DNA from 2 places in the Geodermatophilus sp. SYSU D00684 genome. Region 1 is predicted to be linked to the other one. Evidence: riboswitches for the same ligand, from Rfam matches in the RefSeq annotation. Region 1 holds a riboswitch; the other holds the start of a gene.

Region 1 (6,848 bases):
TCCGCGAGCAGGGCACGATCTTCCTGGGCGGGCCGCCGCTGGTGAAGGCGGCCACCGGCGAGGTGGTCAGCGCCGAGGACCTCGGCGGCGGCGACCTGCACAGCCGCGTCTCCGGCGTCACCGACCACCTGGCCGACGACGACGAGCACGCGCTGGAGATCGTCCGCGGCATCGTCTCCACGCTGGCCCCGCCCGCGCCGCCGGCCTGGGAGGTGGCCCCGCCGCGGGACGCCGTCCGCCCGCAGACCGACCTCTACGACCTGGTGCCGGTCGACCCCCGCACGCCCTACGACGTCCGCGACGTCATCACCACGCTGGTCGACGGCGGCGAGCACCAGGAGTTCAAGGCCCTCTACGGGCCCACCCTGGTGACCACCTTCGCCCGGCTGCACGGGCACCCGGTCGGCATCGTCGCCAACAACGGCGTGCTGTTCGGGGAGTCCGCGCTCAAGGGCGCGCACTTCGTCCAGCTCTGCGACCAGCGGCGCATCCCGCTGCTGTTCCTGCAGAACATCACCGGCTTCATGGTCGGCCGCGACTACGAGGCCGGCGGCATCGCCAAGCACGGCGCCAAGATGGTCACCGCCGTCGCCTGCGCCCGGGTGCCCAAGCTGACCGTCGTCATCGGCGGGTCCTACGGCGCCGGCAACTACTCGATGTGCGGCCGGGCCTACTCCCCCCGCTTCCTGTGGATGTGGCCCAACGCGCGCATCTCGGTGATGGGCGGCGAGCAGGCCGCCTCGGTGCTGGCCACCGTCCGCCGGGACGGGCTGGCCGCCCGCGGCACCGACTGGCCCGCGGAGGAGGAAGAGGCGTTCAAGGCGCCGATCCGCGGCCAGTACGAGGCCCAGGGCAACCCCTACTACTCGACGGCGCGGCTGTGGGACGACGGCGTCCTCGACCCTGCCGACACCCGCACCGTCCTCGGCCTGGCGCTGTCCGCGTGCGCGCAGGCCCCCCTCGACGACGTCGCCTACGGCGTCTTCCGGATGTGAGCAGCAGCGTGTTCGACACCGTCCTCGTCGCCAACCGGGGCGAGATCGCCGTCCGCGTCGTCCGGACGCTGCGCCGGCTGGGCATCCGCTCGGTCGCCGTCTACAGCGACGCCGACGCCGGCGCCCCGCACGTCCGCGCCGCCGACGTCGCCTACCGGCTCGGCCCCGCCCCGGCCGCGGAGAGCTACCTGTCGGTGGAGCGGGTCGTCGAGGCGTGCCTCGCCACCGGCGCGCAGGCCGTGCACCCCGGCTACGGCTTCCTCTCGGAGAACCCGGCCCTGGCCGCCGCGCTGGCCGAGGCCGGCGTCGTGTTCGTCGGCCCGCCGGCCGAGGCGATCCGGGTGATGGGCGACAAGATCACCGCCAAGAAGACGGTGGTCGCCTCGGGCGTGCCGGTCGTCCCCGGCATCGCCGAGCCCGGCCTCACCGACGACGACCTGGTGGCCGCCGCTCCCGGCATCGGCTTCCCCGTGCTGGTCAAGCCCTCGGCGGGCGGCGGCGGCAAGGGCATGCGGGTGGTCGAGGACGCCGCCGGCCTGCCCGCGGCACTGGCGTCGGCCCGCCGGGAGGCCCGCGCGGCGTTCGGCGACGACACGCTGTTCCTCGAGCGCTTCGTGCAGCGGCCGCGGCACGTCGAGGTGCAGGTGCTCGCCGACGCGCACGGCGCGGTCGTCCACCTGGGCGAGCGCGAGTGCAGCCTGCAGCGGCGGCACCAGAAGGTCGTCGAGGAGGCGCCGTCGCCGCTGCTGGACACCGCCACCCGCGAGCGGATCGGCGCGGCGGCCTGCGCCACCGCGCGCAGCGTCGGCTACACCGGCGCGGGCACCGTGGAGTTCATCGTCTCCGCCGACCGGCCCGACGAGTTCTTCTTCATGGAGATGAACACCCGGCTGCAGGTCGAGCACCCGGTCACCGAGCTGGTCACCGGCCTGGACCTGGTCGAGCAGCAGCTCCGGGTGGCCGCCGGGGAGCCGCTGTCCTTCGCCCAGGACGACGTCGCGCTGACCGGCTGGGCGGTCGAGGCGCGGGTCTACGCCGAGGACCCGGCCCGCGGCTTCCTGCCCACCGGCGGGCGGGTGCTGGCCCTGGCCGAACCCGAGGGCGCCCGCGTGGACTCCGGCATCGCCGCCGGCACCCTCGTCGGCTCGGACTACGACCCGATGCTGGCCAAGGTGGTCGCCGCGGGCCCCGACCGCGCCACCGCGCTGGCCGCGCTGGACCGGGCGCTCGCGGAGACCGCGGTGCTCGGCGTGACCACCAACGTCGGGTTCGTGCGGTCGCTGCTCGCCGAGCCCGCCGTCCGCGCCGGGGACCTGGACACCGCGCTGCTCGACCGGTTCGCCGCCGCGTGGGAGCCGCCCGCCGTCCCCGACGACGCCGTCCTCGCCGCCGCCGCGCACGTGTGGCTGACCGCCTGGGCCGCCGCCGACCCGGCCGACCCGTGGAGCGCGCCCACCGGCTTCCGCGCCGGCGCGCCGTCGGCCCCGTTCGTCGTCCGGCTGGAGACCGGCGGGCGGCAGCGGACGGTGACGCTCACCGGCACGCCCGCCGCCGCACGCGCCGGCCTCGACGGCGCCGACGCCGGCCCGCTGAGCTGCGCGCCCGAGGACGGCGGCCTGGCGCTGGTCCGCGACGGCGTGCGGTCGCACTGCCGGGTGGCCGAGGACGGCGACGCGCTGTTCGTGCACGCCGGCGGCGCCGACTGGGCACTGCGGCGGGCCCGGCGGCTGGTGCTGCGCCCGGACGCCGCCGCGCACGCCCCCGAGCTGACCAGCCCGATGCCCGGCACGGTGATCGCCACCCCGGCGTCCCACGGTCAGGAGGTCGGCGCGGGCGACCCGGTGGTCGTCGTCGAGGCGATGAAGATGGAGCACACGCTGCGCGCCCCGGCCGACGGCGTCGTCGACCTGCTGGTCGCCCCCGGCGACCGCGTCGCGCTGGACCAGGTGCTGGCCCGGCTGACCCCCGCCTGAGCCGCGGGGCGCAGGATGCCCGGCATGGTGCTGGGGCTGCGTCGACCGGTCGTGCAGGCGCCGATGGCCGGGGGGCCGTCGACCGTGGAACTGGCCGCGGCGGTGTCCGACGCCGGCGGCCTGGGCTTCCTCGCCGCCGGCTACCGGACGCCGGAGGCGGTGCGCGAGGAGGTCCGCGCCGTCCGGGCGCGGACGCAGGAGCGGTTCGGCGTCAACGTCTTCGTCCCCGGGCCGCCCGCCGACGAGGGCGCCCTGCGCCGCTACGCCGAGCGGCTGCGGCCCGAGGCGCGGCGGTGGGGCGTGGACCTCGGCGAGCCCCGCGCCGACGACGACGCGTGGGAGGCCAAGGTCGCGGTCCTCGCCGAGGAGCGGGTGCCGGTGGTGTCGTTCACCTTCGGCCTGCCCCGGCCGGACATGGTCGCCACGCTGCACGACGCCGACACCATCGTGCTGGTCACCGTCACCTCGCCGGAGGACGCCGTGGCCGCCCGCGACGCCGGCGCGGACGCGCTGGTGGTGCAGGGCGTCGAGGCCGGCGGCCACCGCGGCGGCCTCCGCGACGAGGACGGGGCGGGCGAGTACGGGCTGCTGCCGCTGCTGCGGCTGGTCGCCCGGGCGGTGGACCTGCCGATGGTCGCCGCCGGCGGGATCGTCGACGGCCCCGCGGTGGCCGCGGTGCTCGTCGCCGGGGCGGAGGCCGCGCAGCTGGGCACGGCGTTCCTGCTGTGCCCCGAGGCGGGGACCGGCGCCGCGCACCGGGCGGCGCTGGGCGGCAACCGGCCGACGGCGCTCACCCGCGCGTTCAGCGGCCGGCGCGCCCGCGGGCTGGTCAACCGCTTCCTCGCCGAGCACAGCGCCGCCGCCCCGGCGGCCTACCCGCAGGTCCACCACCTGACGACGCCGCTGCGCGCGGCGGCGCGGCAGGCCGGCGACCCGGAGGCGGTGAGCATGTGGGCCGGGCAGGCGTACGCGCTGGCCGAGGCGCTGCCCGCCGGGGAGCTCGTCGCCCGCCTCGCCGACGACGCCGCGGCCGCCCTCGCCTCCCCCCGGCCCGGCGCCTCCTGACCGGGCGCTAGGGTTCCGCGCAGGCTCACGAGAGGCAGCGACAAGTACCTGGCTGGCTGCCCGGCAACCTCTCCTCCGTCCGAGGTGCTCCCAGGGGAAGAGCCGGCCGCGCGGCGCCCGCCGCGCGGCAAGACGGAGCCCTCCGTGCGCCGCGGGGTCTCCGCGAGCGAGAGGAGACGGCGCCGTGCCCGACCAGCAGAGCTGGAGCTTCGAGACCCGGCAGATCCACGCCGGGACCAGCCCCGACCCCACCACCGGGGCCCGCGCCCTGCCGATCTACGCGACCACCAGCTACCAGTTCCGCGACACCCAGCACGCCGCCGACCTGTTCGCGCTGGCCGAGATGGGCAACATCTACACGCGGATCATGAACCCCACGCAGGACGCGCTCGAGCAGCGCGTGGCCTCCCTCGAGGGCGGCGTCGCCGCGCTCGCGGTGGCCAGCGGCCAGGCCGCCGAGACCCTGGCGATCCTCAACGTCGCCGAGGCCGGCAGCCACGTCGTCGCCTCGGCGTCGCTGTACGGCGGCACGTACAACCTGCTGCACCACTCGCTGCCCAAGCTCGGCGTCGAGGTGTCCTTCGTCGAGGACCCGGACGACCCGGAGAACTGGCAGTCGCTGGTCCGCGAGAACACCAAGGCGTTCTACGGGGAGTCGATCGGCAACCCGAAGGGCGACGTCCTCGACATCTCCGCGGTGTCGGAGGTGGCGCACCGCAACGGCGTGCCGCTGATCGTCGACAACACCATCGCCACGCCGTACCTCGTGCGCCCGCTCGAGCACGGCGCCGACGTCGTCGTCCACTCGGCCACCAAGTACCTCGGCGGCCACGGCACCGCGATCGCCGGGGTCATCGTCGACGGCGGCAACTTCGACTGGACCCGCGGCCGGTTCCCGGGCTTCACCACGCCGGACCCGACCTACCACGGCGTCGTCTACGCCGACCTGGGCGCACCGGCCTACGCGCTCAAGGCCCGGGTGCAGCTGCTGCGCGACCTCGGCCCGGCGATCAGCCCGTTCAACGCCTGGCTGGTCGTGCAGGGCATCGAGACGCTGTCGCTGCGCATGGAGCGGCACGTGGCCAACGCCCAGCGGGTGGCCGAGTTCCTCGAGGCGCACGACGAGGTGGAGTCGGTGCACTACGCCGGCCTGCCGTCCTCGCCGTGGCACGCCGCCCAGCAGCGCTACGCCCCGCGCGGCGCCGGCGCGGTGCTGGCGTTCGAGATCCGCGGCGGCGTCGAGGCGGGCAAGCGCTTCGTCGAGGCGCTGGAGCTGCACAGCCACGTGGCCAACATCGGCGACGTCCGCAGCCTGGTCATCCACCCGGCGTCGACGACGCACTCGCAGCTAACGCCGGAGGAGCAGCGGACCACCGGCGTCACGCCCGGCCTGGTGCGCCTGGCCGCCGGCCTGGAGGGGATCGAGGACATCCTCGCCGACCTCGAGGCCGGGTTCCGCGCCGCGAAGGGCGCCTGACGTGGGCGGGGTGCGGGACCTCCCGGGGTCCCGCACCCCGCCGCGGACCGGCGGGTGGCGCGACGGCGACCCCGCCGGGGACCGGCTGTTCCTCGACCTGGACGGACCGGTCCGGCTCGAACGCGGCGGGGTGCTGCCCGGCGTCCGGGTGGCCTACGAGACCTGGGGCACGCTCGCCCCCGACGGCGGCAACGCGGTGCTGGTCGAGCACGCGCTCACCGGCGACAGCCACGTCACCGGCCCGGCGGGGCCCGGCCACCCGACGCCGGGCTGGTGGGCGTCGCTGGTCGGGCCGGGCGCGGCGCTGGACACCGACCGGTTCTTCGTCGTCTGCGCCAACGTGCTCGGCGGGTGCCAGGGGACGACCGGGCCGTCGTCGACCGCGCCCGACGGCCGGCCGTGGGGCGCGCGGTTCCCCGAGGTGACCGTCGGCGACCAGGTGCTGGTCGAGGCGGCGCTCGCGGACACGCTCGGCATCGGCCGCTGGGCCGCCGTCGTCGGCGGGTCGATGGGCGGGATGCGGGCGCTGGAGTGGGCGGTCGCGCTGCCCGACCGGGTGGCCGGGCTGTTCTTCCTCGCCTCGGGCGCGGCGGCCACCGCCGACCAGATCGGCACCCAGACCACCCAGCAGGCCGCGATCCGTGCCGACCCCGTCGCCGGGCTCGGCGTCGCCCGGCGGATCGCGCACCTGACCTACCGAAGCGCGTTCGAGCTGGAGGAGCGGTTCGGCGCGGCCGTGCAGGCCGACGGCCGGTTCGCCGTCGCCTCCTACCTGGACCACCACGCCGACAAGCTCACCCGCCGGTTCGACGCCGGCAGCTACCTGGCGCTCACCGAGGCGATGAACACCTGGGACGTCGGCCGCGGCCGGGGCGGGGTGGAGGCGGCGCTGGCCCGGGTGACCGCGCGGGCGGTGGTGGCCGGCGTCGACTCCGACCGGCTCTACCCGCTGGAGCTGCAGCAGCGGGTGGCCGACGCGCTCGGGGTGCCGCTGCGGGTGGTGTCCTCGCCGTACGGGCACGACGGCTTCCTCATCGAGGCCGGCCCCGTCGGCGCGCTCCTCCGCGAACTGCTCGACGCCTGACGGGGCCGGGGTCCCGGAGCCGGGGTCCCGGGGCCCCGGTCCGCCGGGACCCCGGCCTCCCGAGAGACTGGGCCCGTGGACGACGACCTCGACGCCCTGCGGCTGGCCTGCGACCGCGCCCTGACCGGGCACGGGGTGCAGCGCGCCGCCGACCTGCTGGCCACCATCCCGGCGGACACCGCGCTGGACCGGTACGGCGCGGGCGGCGTCGTCGGGGAGCTGGAGGCGGAGGTCGCGCAGCTGCTGGACAAGCC
Region 2 (6,848 bases), on a different contig from region 1:
TACGGGAGGGCGGGACTCAGAAGTCCATGCCGCCCATGCCGCCGTCGCCACCGGGCATGGCCGGGGCGGCCTTCTCCGGCTTGTCGGCGATGACGGCCTCGGTGGTGAGGAAGAGCGCCGCGATGGAGGCGGCGTTCTGCAGCGCCGAGCGGGTGACCTTGGCCGGGTCGATGATGCCGGCCGCGACCAGGTCCACGTACTCGCCGGTGGCGGCGTTGAGGCCGTGGCCCACCTCGGAGTTGCGCACCTTCTCCGCCACGACGCCGCCCTCGAGGCCGGCGTTGACGGCGATCTGCTTCAGCGGCGCCTCGAGCGCGACGCGCACGATGTTGGCACCGGTCGCCTCGTCACCCTCGAGGTCGAGCTTCTCGAACGCGACGGCGGTGGCCTGCGCCAGGGCGACGCCACCACCGGCGACGATGCCCTCCTCGACGGCGGCCTTGGCGTTGCGCACCGCGTCCTCGATGCGGTGCTTGCGCTCCTTGAGCTCGACCTCGGTCGCGGCGCCGGCCTTGATGACGGCGACGCCACCGGCCAGCTTGGCCAGGCGCTCCTGCAGCTTCTCGCGGTCGTAGTCGGAGTCCGACTTCTCGATCTCGGTGCGGATCTGGTTCACCCGGCCGGCGATCTGGTCGCTGTCACCGGCGCCCTCGACGATCGTCGTCTCGTCCTTGGTGACGACGACCTTGCGGGCGCGGCCCAGCAGGGAGACGTCGGCGGTGTCGAGCTTGAGGCCGACCTCCTCGCTGATGACCTGACCACCGGTGAGGATGGCGATGTCGGTCAGCATGGCCTTGCGGCGGTCACCGAAGCCGGGGGCCTTGACGGCCAGCGACTTGAAGGTGCCGCGGATCTTGTTCACGACCAGGGTCGCGAGGGCCTCGCCCTCGACGTCCTCGGCGATGATGGCCAGCGGCTTGCCCGACTGCATGACCTTCTCCAGCAGCGGGAGCAGGTCCTTGACCGAGCTGATCTTCGAGTTGACGACGAGCACGTACGGGTCGTCGAGGACGGCCTCCATGCGCTCGGCGTCGGTGACGAAGTAGGGCGAGATGTAGCCCTTGTCGAAGCGCATGCCCTCGGTGAGCTCGAGCTCGAGGCCGAAGGTGTTGCTCTCCTCGACGGTGATGACGCCTTCCTTGCCGACCTTGTCCATCGCCTCGGCGATGAGCTCGCCGATGGCCGGGTCGGCGGCGGAGATCGACGCCGTGGCGGCGATCTGCTCCTTGGTCTCGACGTCCTTGGCGGTCGAGAGGAGGTACTCGGTGACCGAGGCGACGGCCTTCTCGATGCCCTTCTTCAGGGCCATCGGGTTGGCGCCGGCGGCGACGTTGCGCAGACCCTCGCGGACGAGCGCCTGGGCCAGCACGGTGGCGGTGGTGGTGCCGTCACCCGCGACGTCGTCGGTCTTCTTCGCGACCTCCTTGACCAGCTCGGCGCCGATCTTCTCCCAGGGGTCCTCGAGCTCGATCTCCTTGGCGATGCTCACACCGTCGTTGGTGATGGTGGGAGCGCCCCACTTCTTCTCGAGGACGACGTTGCGGCCCTTGGGGCCGAGCGTCACCTTGACGGCGTCGGCGAGGGTGTTCATGCCCCGCTCGAGGCCGCGGCGCGCCTCTTCCTCGAAGGCGATCATCTTGGCCATGTGGTGATGTCCTCCATGCATGGATCGCTGCACGGCCGGGACCGGCGCCCGCGACGGACGACACCGGCGCGGCGGGCTCCCATGTGGCCCGCGCTCCTGTGCCTCACCGTTCCGACCTGATTGGCACTCGGCACTGTCGAGTGCCAACCGGAAGTCTGGCACTCGCCCCTGCCGAGTGCAAGAACGGGGGGTGGGTGGCGCCTGTTCCCGGGCGGGTCAGTCGGTCAGGCGGGCCAGCACGGCGGTGTACGCGGCACCGAACAGCAGCAGGGGGACCAGCCAGACCCAGCCGTAGCCGGAGAACCCGATCACGGTCACCCACGCCCAGCCGCTCTCGGGGTGCGAGGCCGACAGCCCGGTCGCCAGCCAGGCCCACGGCAGGACCGCCCAGCACGCGGTGCCCGCCAGCCAGTACGCGAGCCGACCGGGCCGCCGCGGCCCGACGGTGCGCGCCACCACCACGACGACGAGCAGCGCGAGCACCCAGGTCGCCACGGGGACCGCGGGCGACGGGCCGGTCCAGCGGCCGGCGTCGTCCTGGCCCCCGGTGCGCACCCCGGCGACGTGGAGGACCCCGGAGACCGCCGCCAGCAGGGCGAGGACCGCGGCGTGGGCGGCCAGCAGCGACGGCGCCCAGCTCACCGGCGGCGGCCCGGGAACGGCTGCGGCCCGGCTCCCGCGGAGGGAACCGGGCCGCAGCACGGGGTACGGAGGGGCTCAGGCGACGCGGACGCCGTCGGCCTGGGGGCCCTTCTCGCCCTGGACGACCTCGAAGACGACCCGCTGGCCCTCGTCGAGGCTCTTGTAGCCGTCCATCTGGATGGCCGAGTAGTGGACGAAGACGTCCTGGCCGCCGTCGACGGCGATGAAGCCGAAGCCCTTCTCGGCGTTGAACCACTTCACGGTGCCCTGTGCCACGTGCGCTCCCACGGTCGTGCGTGCGGACGGCCCCCGTGATCCGGGGACCGGGATCCAGCTCTTCCGCCCGTCGGACACGTGCGTGGAACTGACCGCGCGAGACGGTACAACAGGCACGCCGCCGTGGGGAGATCCTGGACACACGACTCGGGGACGATCGGGCGGGATGTCACCCGCCGGATCGACGCCGGCGAGCCTACGCCCCCCGCCGGGGGCTCAGCCGATGAGCCCCGTGGACCGGACCGACCGCAGCGACGGCTCCACGCGGTGGGTCGGGCCGACCACCGGCAGCAGCGGGTCGAGGGTCTTGAGGCCCTCGCCGGTGTTGAGGACGACGGTCTCCCGGCTCGGGTCCAGCCGCCCGTCCTCGACCAGCTGGCGCAGCACCGCCACGGTCACGCCGCCGGCGGTCTCGGCGAAGACGCCGGTGGTGCGGGCGAGGTCGCGGATGCCCTGGACGATCTGCTCGTCGCCGACCCGGCCGACGGCGCCGCCGGTGCGGCGGATGGCGTCGAGCGCGTACGGGCCGTCGGCGGGGTTGCCGATGTTCAGCGACTTCGCGATCCCGGTGGGCCTGACCGGCTTGACGACGTCCCAGCCGTTGTCGAAGGCGGTGGCGATCGGGTCGCAGCCGGCGGACTGGGCGCCGAAGACCCGCCACTCGGTGTCCGCGACGATCCCGGCCCTGACCAGCTCCCGCCAGGCCTTGTCCACCTTGGTGAGCAGCGAGCCCGAGGCCATGGGGATGACCACCTGGGCCGGGATCCGCCAGCCGAGCTGCTCGGCGATCTCGTAGCCCATCGTCTTGGAGCCCTCGGCGTAGTAGGGCCGCACGTTCTGGTTGACGAAGGCGGTGTCCTCGAACTCGTCGGTCTCGGCGAGCTCGCTGGTCAGCCGGTTGACGTCGTCGTAGGAACCGTCGACGGCGACCAGCGTCTGGCCGTAGACCGCCGACTGCACGACCTTGCCCGGCTCCAGGTCGGACGGGATGAACACGAACGACGGCAGGCCGGCGCGGGCGGCGTGCGCGGCCACGGAGTTGGCCAGGTTGCCGGTCGAGGCCGCGGCGATCTTGCGGTAGCCCAGGCCCTTCGCGGCGGTGGCGGCGAGGCTCACCACGCGGTCCTTGAACGAGTGGGTGGGGTTGGCCGAGTCGTCCTTGACCCACAGCCCGCCGGTGATGCCGAGCTCGGCGGCGAGCCGGTCGGCGCGCACCAGCGGGGTCATGCCCGGGTCGAGGGAGACGCGGTCGGCCGGGTCCTGGCCCACCGGCAGCAGCGCGGCGTAGCGCCAGATGTTCTGCGGGCCGGCCTCGATCTGCTCGCGGGTGACCTGTCGCATGAGCTCGGGGTCGTAGTCGACCTCGAGCGGGCCGAAGCACTGGGCGCAGGCGTGCTCGGCGATGAGGCCGAAGGTGGCGCCGCAGTTGCGACAGACGAGGCCGCGGGCGGGGCTGGGCGGAACGGGGCCGCCGGCAGCGGAGTCGGCCTGCAGAGAACCGGGAGCGGTCAGGGTCATGCGACGACTACCTCCTCATCTTCCCCGCGTCGGGCCGTCGAGCCGCGCGGGACGGAATTGGCACCTCTCGCCGCTGTCGCGAGCGCGGTTGCCGGGGCTTCACCGGGCCGTGTCCCTCTGCCCCTCTGGATGAGTGGAACGGGCCCGACTCTACCCGGCTGCGGGGACCGCCCCCGGCCCCGGCCATGCTGGGCGCCGTGGCTGCGCGCATCGTCTACACCGACCTCGACGGCACGATGGTCGGCCCGCGGGGGTCGTTCTGGCACGCCGCCGACGGCTCCCCCACCGCCGAGCCGGCCGCGGCCCTGCTGGAGCTGCACACCGCCGGGGTCGCGCTGGTGATCGTCAGCGGGCGCACCGCCGACCAGGTCACCGAGGCGGGGCGGATCTTCGCCGCCGACGGCGCGATCGCCGAGCTGGGCTCGCTGGTGACGTGGAAGGGCGGCCGGGAGCGGCACGAGCTGACCGGCGAGCTGCCCGCCGAGTACGCCGGCCGCACGCCGATGGACGTGATGGCCGAGCTCGGCGTCGTCGACGCGCTGTGCGCCGCCCACGCCGGCCGGCTGGAGTGGCACGCGCCCTGGCACACCACGCACGACGGCGACGCGCTGCTGCGCGGGTTCGTCGACCCGCTCGCCGTCGACGCGTGGCTGGCCGAGCGGGGCCTCGGCTGGCTGACGCTCAAGGACAACGGCGCCATCCCGGCCTCGGCGCGGCTGCGGCTGGCGCCGGAGGGGCAGCTGGCGCGGGTCTACCACCTGATGCCGCGCGGCATCTCCAAGGGCGCGGCGATCGCCTGGGACCTCGAGCGGCGCGGCGTCGACCCCGCGGACGCCGTCGCGATCGGCGACAGCGCGAGCGACCTGGAGATGGCGCCCGCCGTCGGCCGGCTGTGGATCACCGCCAACGGCGCGGAGGTCGAGGGCATGGCCGGGCTGCTGGGCGCCGTCCCCAACGTGTCGGTGACCGCCGAGCCGATGGGCGTCGGCTGGGCCGAGGCGGTTCGAGCGAGCCTGTGAGCGGGTCGCGCCGAGTGGGCCCCGGAGGGGTCCGCGCAGGCGCGACGGAAGGGCTCCGCGGCCCTGGGGGACGGCCCCTGGCCGCGGTGTCGCCCGGTAGGGCGACGATCACGACGTGACGTCGCGCCGGGCGAAGTGGCGGAACCCCAGCCCGGTGAAGACCGCGGCGTAGACCAGCGACTGGACGACGCCGCGGAACAGGTCCGAGGAGTCGACCGGCGTCTGCAGCAGGTCGGTCCAGGCGAACTCCTCCGCGGTGGGGAACCAGTCGCGGATCGACCCGAGCTGCTCGACCTGGTCGAGGATGGCGAACACGACCGTCGTGAACACCGCCCCGCCGACGGCGGCCAGCGGCGCGTCGGTGATCGTGGACAGCCAGAACGCCAGCGTGCCGACGACGAGCAGGTGCACGGCGAGGTAGCCGAGCATCCCGGCCAGCCGGAGGAACCCCTCGCCCTGCGACAGGGTCACCCCGACCGGCGTCCGGATCTCGCCGAACCCGAACGCCAGGCCGCCGGCGACCACCGCGACGACGGCGAGGGTGAGCAGCGCGCCCACCGACTGCACCAGCGCCGCGAGCCACTTCTGCCGGAGCAGCCGCATCCGGGGCACCGGCGTGGCCAGCGTGTAGCGCAGCGAGCCCCACTGCGCCTCGCTGGCCACCGTGTCGCCGAAGAACAGCGCGTAGACCACGACGAGGAAGAACGTCGTCGTCGCGAACAGCACGAACAGGGTGAAGTTCAGCCCGCTGGCGGTGGCGACGTCGACGAGGTTGATCCGGCTGTTGGTCTGCGCGTCCTCGCTCGCCCCCAGCTGCAGCGCGGCGATGAGGACCAGCGGCAGCGCCACCATCGCCGCGAAGACGCCGATCGTGCGGCGCCGCTTGAACTGCCGGCGCAGCTCGACCGACAGCCGCAGCGTCCGCTCGGGCCGGTAGCCGGCGACGGCGCCGGTGGGCTGGACGTGCTCGGTCGCGGTCACGACTCCCCCACGAGTGCCAGGAACGCGTCCTCCAGGCGGCGGCGCGGCGTGAACTGGTCGACGGCGACGTCCGCGGCCACGAGCGCCTGCAGCGCCGTCGCCCGCGAGGTCTCCGGGCCGAGGTCGGCGACCAGGCCCTCGTCGGTGCGCTCGACGGCGACGCCGGGCAGCGCCGACAGGACGGCCGCCGCGCGGTCGGCGTCGGCGTCGTCGGCGAGCCCGACCAGCACCGCACCGCCGGTGCCGACGATCTCCTCGACCGTCCCCTGCGCGATCTTCTGCCCCTTCGCCATGACCACCACGTGGGTGCAGGTCTGCTCGATCTCGCTGAGCAGGTGGCTGGAGACGATGACCGTGCGGCCGGTGGCGGCGTAGTCGCGCAGCACCTCGCGCATGGCGTGGATCTGCGGCGGGTCCAGCCCGTTGGTCGGCTCGTCGAGGACGAGGAGGTCGGGCAGGCCGAGCATGGCCTGGGCGATCGCCACCCGCTGCCGCATGCCCTGGCTGTAGCGGCGCACCGGCCGGTCGATGGCGGCGCCGAGGCCGGCGACCGCGATCGCCTCCTCCATGTGCGCGTCCGCGGCCGGGCGGCCGGTGGCGGCCCAGTACAGGCGCAGGTTGTCGCGGCCGGACAGGTGCGGCTGGAGGCCGGTGCCCTCGACGAACGAGCCCAGCCGGGACAGCACCGGCGCGCCGGGGCCGACCGCGTGGCCGAAGACGGTGATCCGCCCGGAGTTCGGCCGGATCAGGCCCATGAGCATGCGCAG

What was found. A riboswitch is a leader RNA that binds a small molecule or an ion and turns the genes downstream of it on or off. The one in region 1 is predicted to bind S-adenosylmethionine.
Region 2: another riboswitch for S-adenosylmethionine. It lies ahead of thrC (threonine synthase); the one in region 1 lies ahead of ACI79L_RS15190 (bifunctional o-acetylhomoserine/o-acetylserine sulfhydrylase).

Annotation. Positions count from the first base shown of each region.
Region 1 is NZ_JBJGZI010000019.1:76,374-83,221, reverse strand. Features, by position in the region: gene ACI79L_RS15205 (carboxyl transferase domain-containing protein) at 1-995, shown strand, start outside; gene ACI79L_RS15200 (acetyl/propionyl/methylcrotonyl-CoA carboxylase subunit alpha) at 992-2,968, shown strand; gene ACI79L_RS15195 (NAD(P)H-dependent flavin oxidoreductase) at 2,993-4,033, shown strand; SAM riboswitch class IV at 4,057-4,173, shown strand; gene ACI79L_RS15190 (bifunctional o-acetylhomoserine/o-acetylserine sulfhydrylase) at 4,218-5,510, shown strand; gene metX (homoserine O-acetyltransferase MetX) at 5,521-6,594, shown strand; gene ACI79L_RS15180 (threonine aldolase family protein) at 6,670-6,848, shown strand, end outside.
Region 2 is NZ_JBJGZI010000012.1:70,269-77,116, reverse strand. Features, by position in the region: gene groL (chaperonin GroEL) at 17-1,645, opposite strand; gene ACI79L_RS10745 (hypothetical protein) at 1,862-2,287, opposite strand; gene ACI79L_RS10740 (cold-shock protein) at 2,363-2,563, opposite strand; gene thrC (threonine synthase) at 2,780-4,081, opposite strand; SAM riboswitch class I at 4,094-4,217, opposite strand; gene ACI79L_RS10730 (HAD family hydrolase) at 4,279-5,100, shown strand; gene ACI79L_RS10725 (ABC transporter permease) at 5,209-6,081, opposite strand; gene ACI79L_RS10720 (alpha/beta fold hydrolase) at 6,078-6,848, opposite strand, start outside.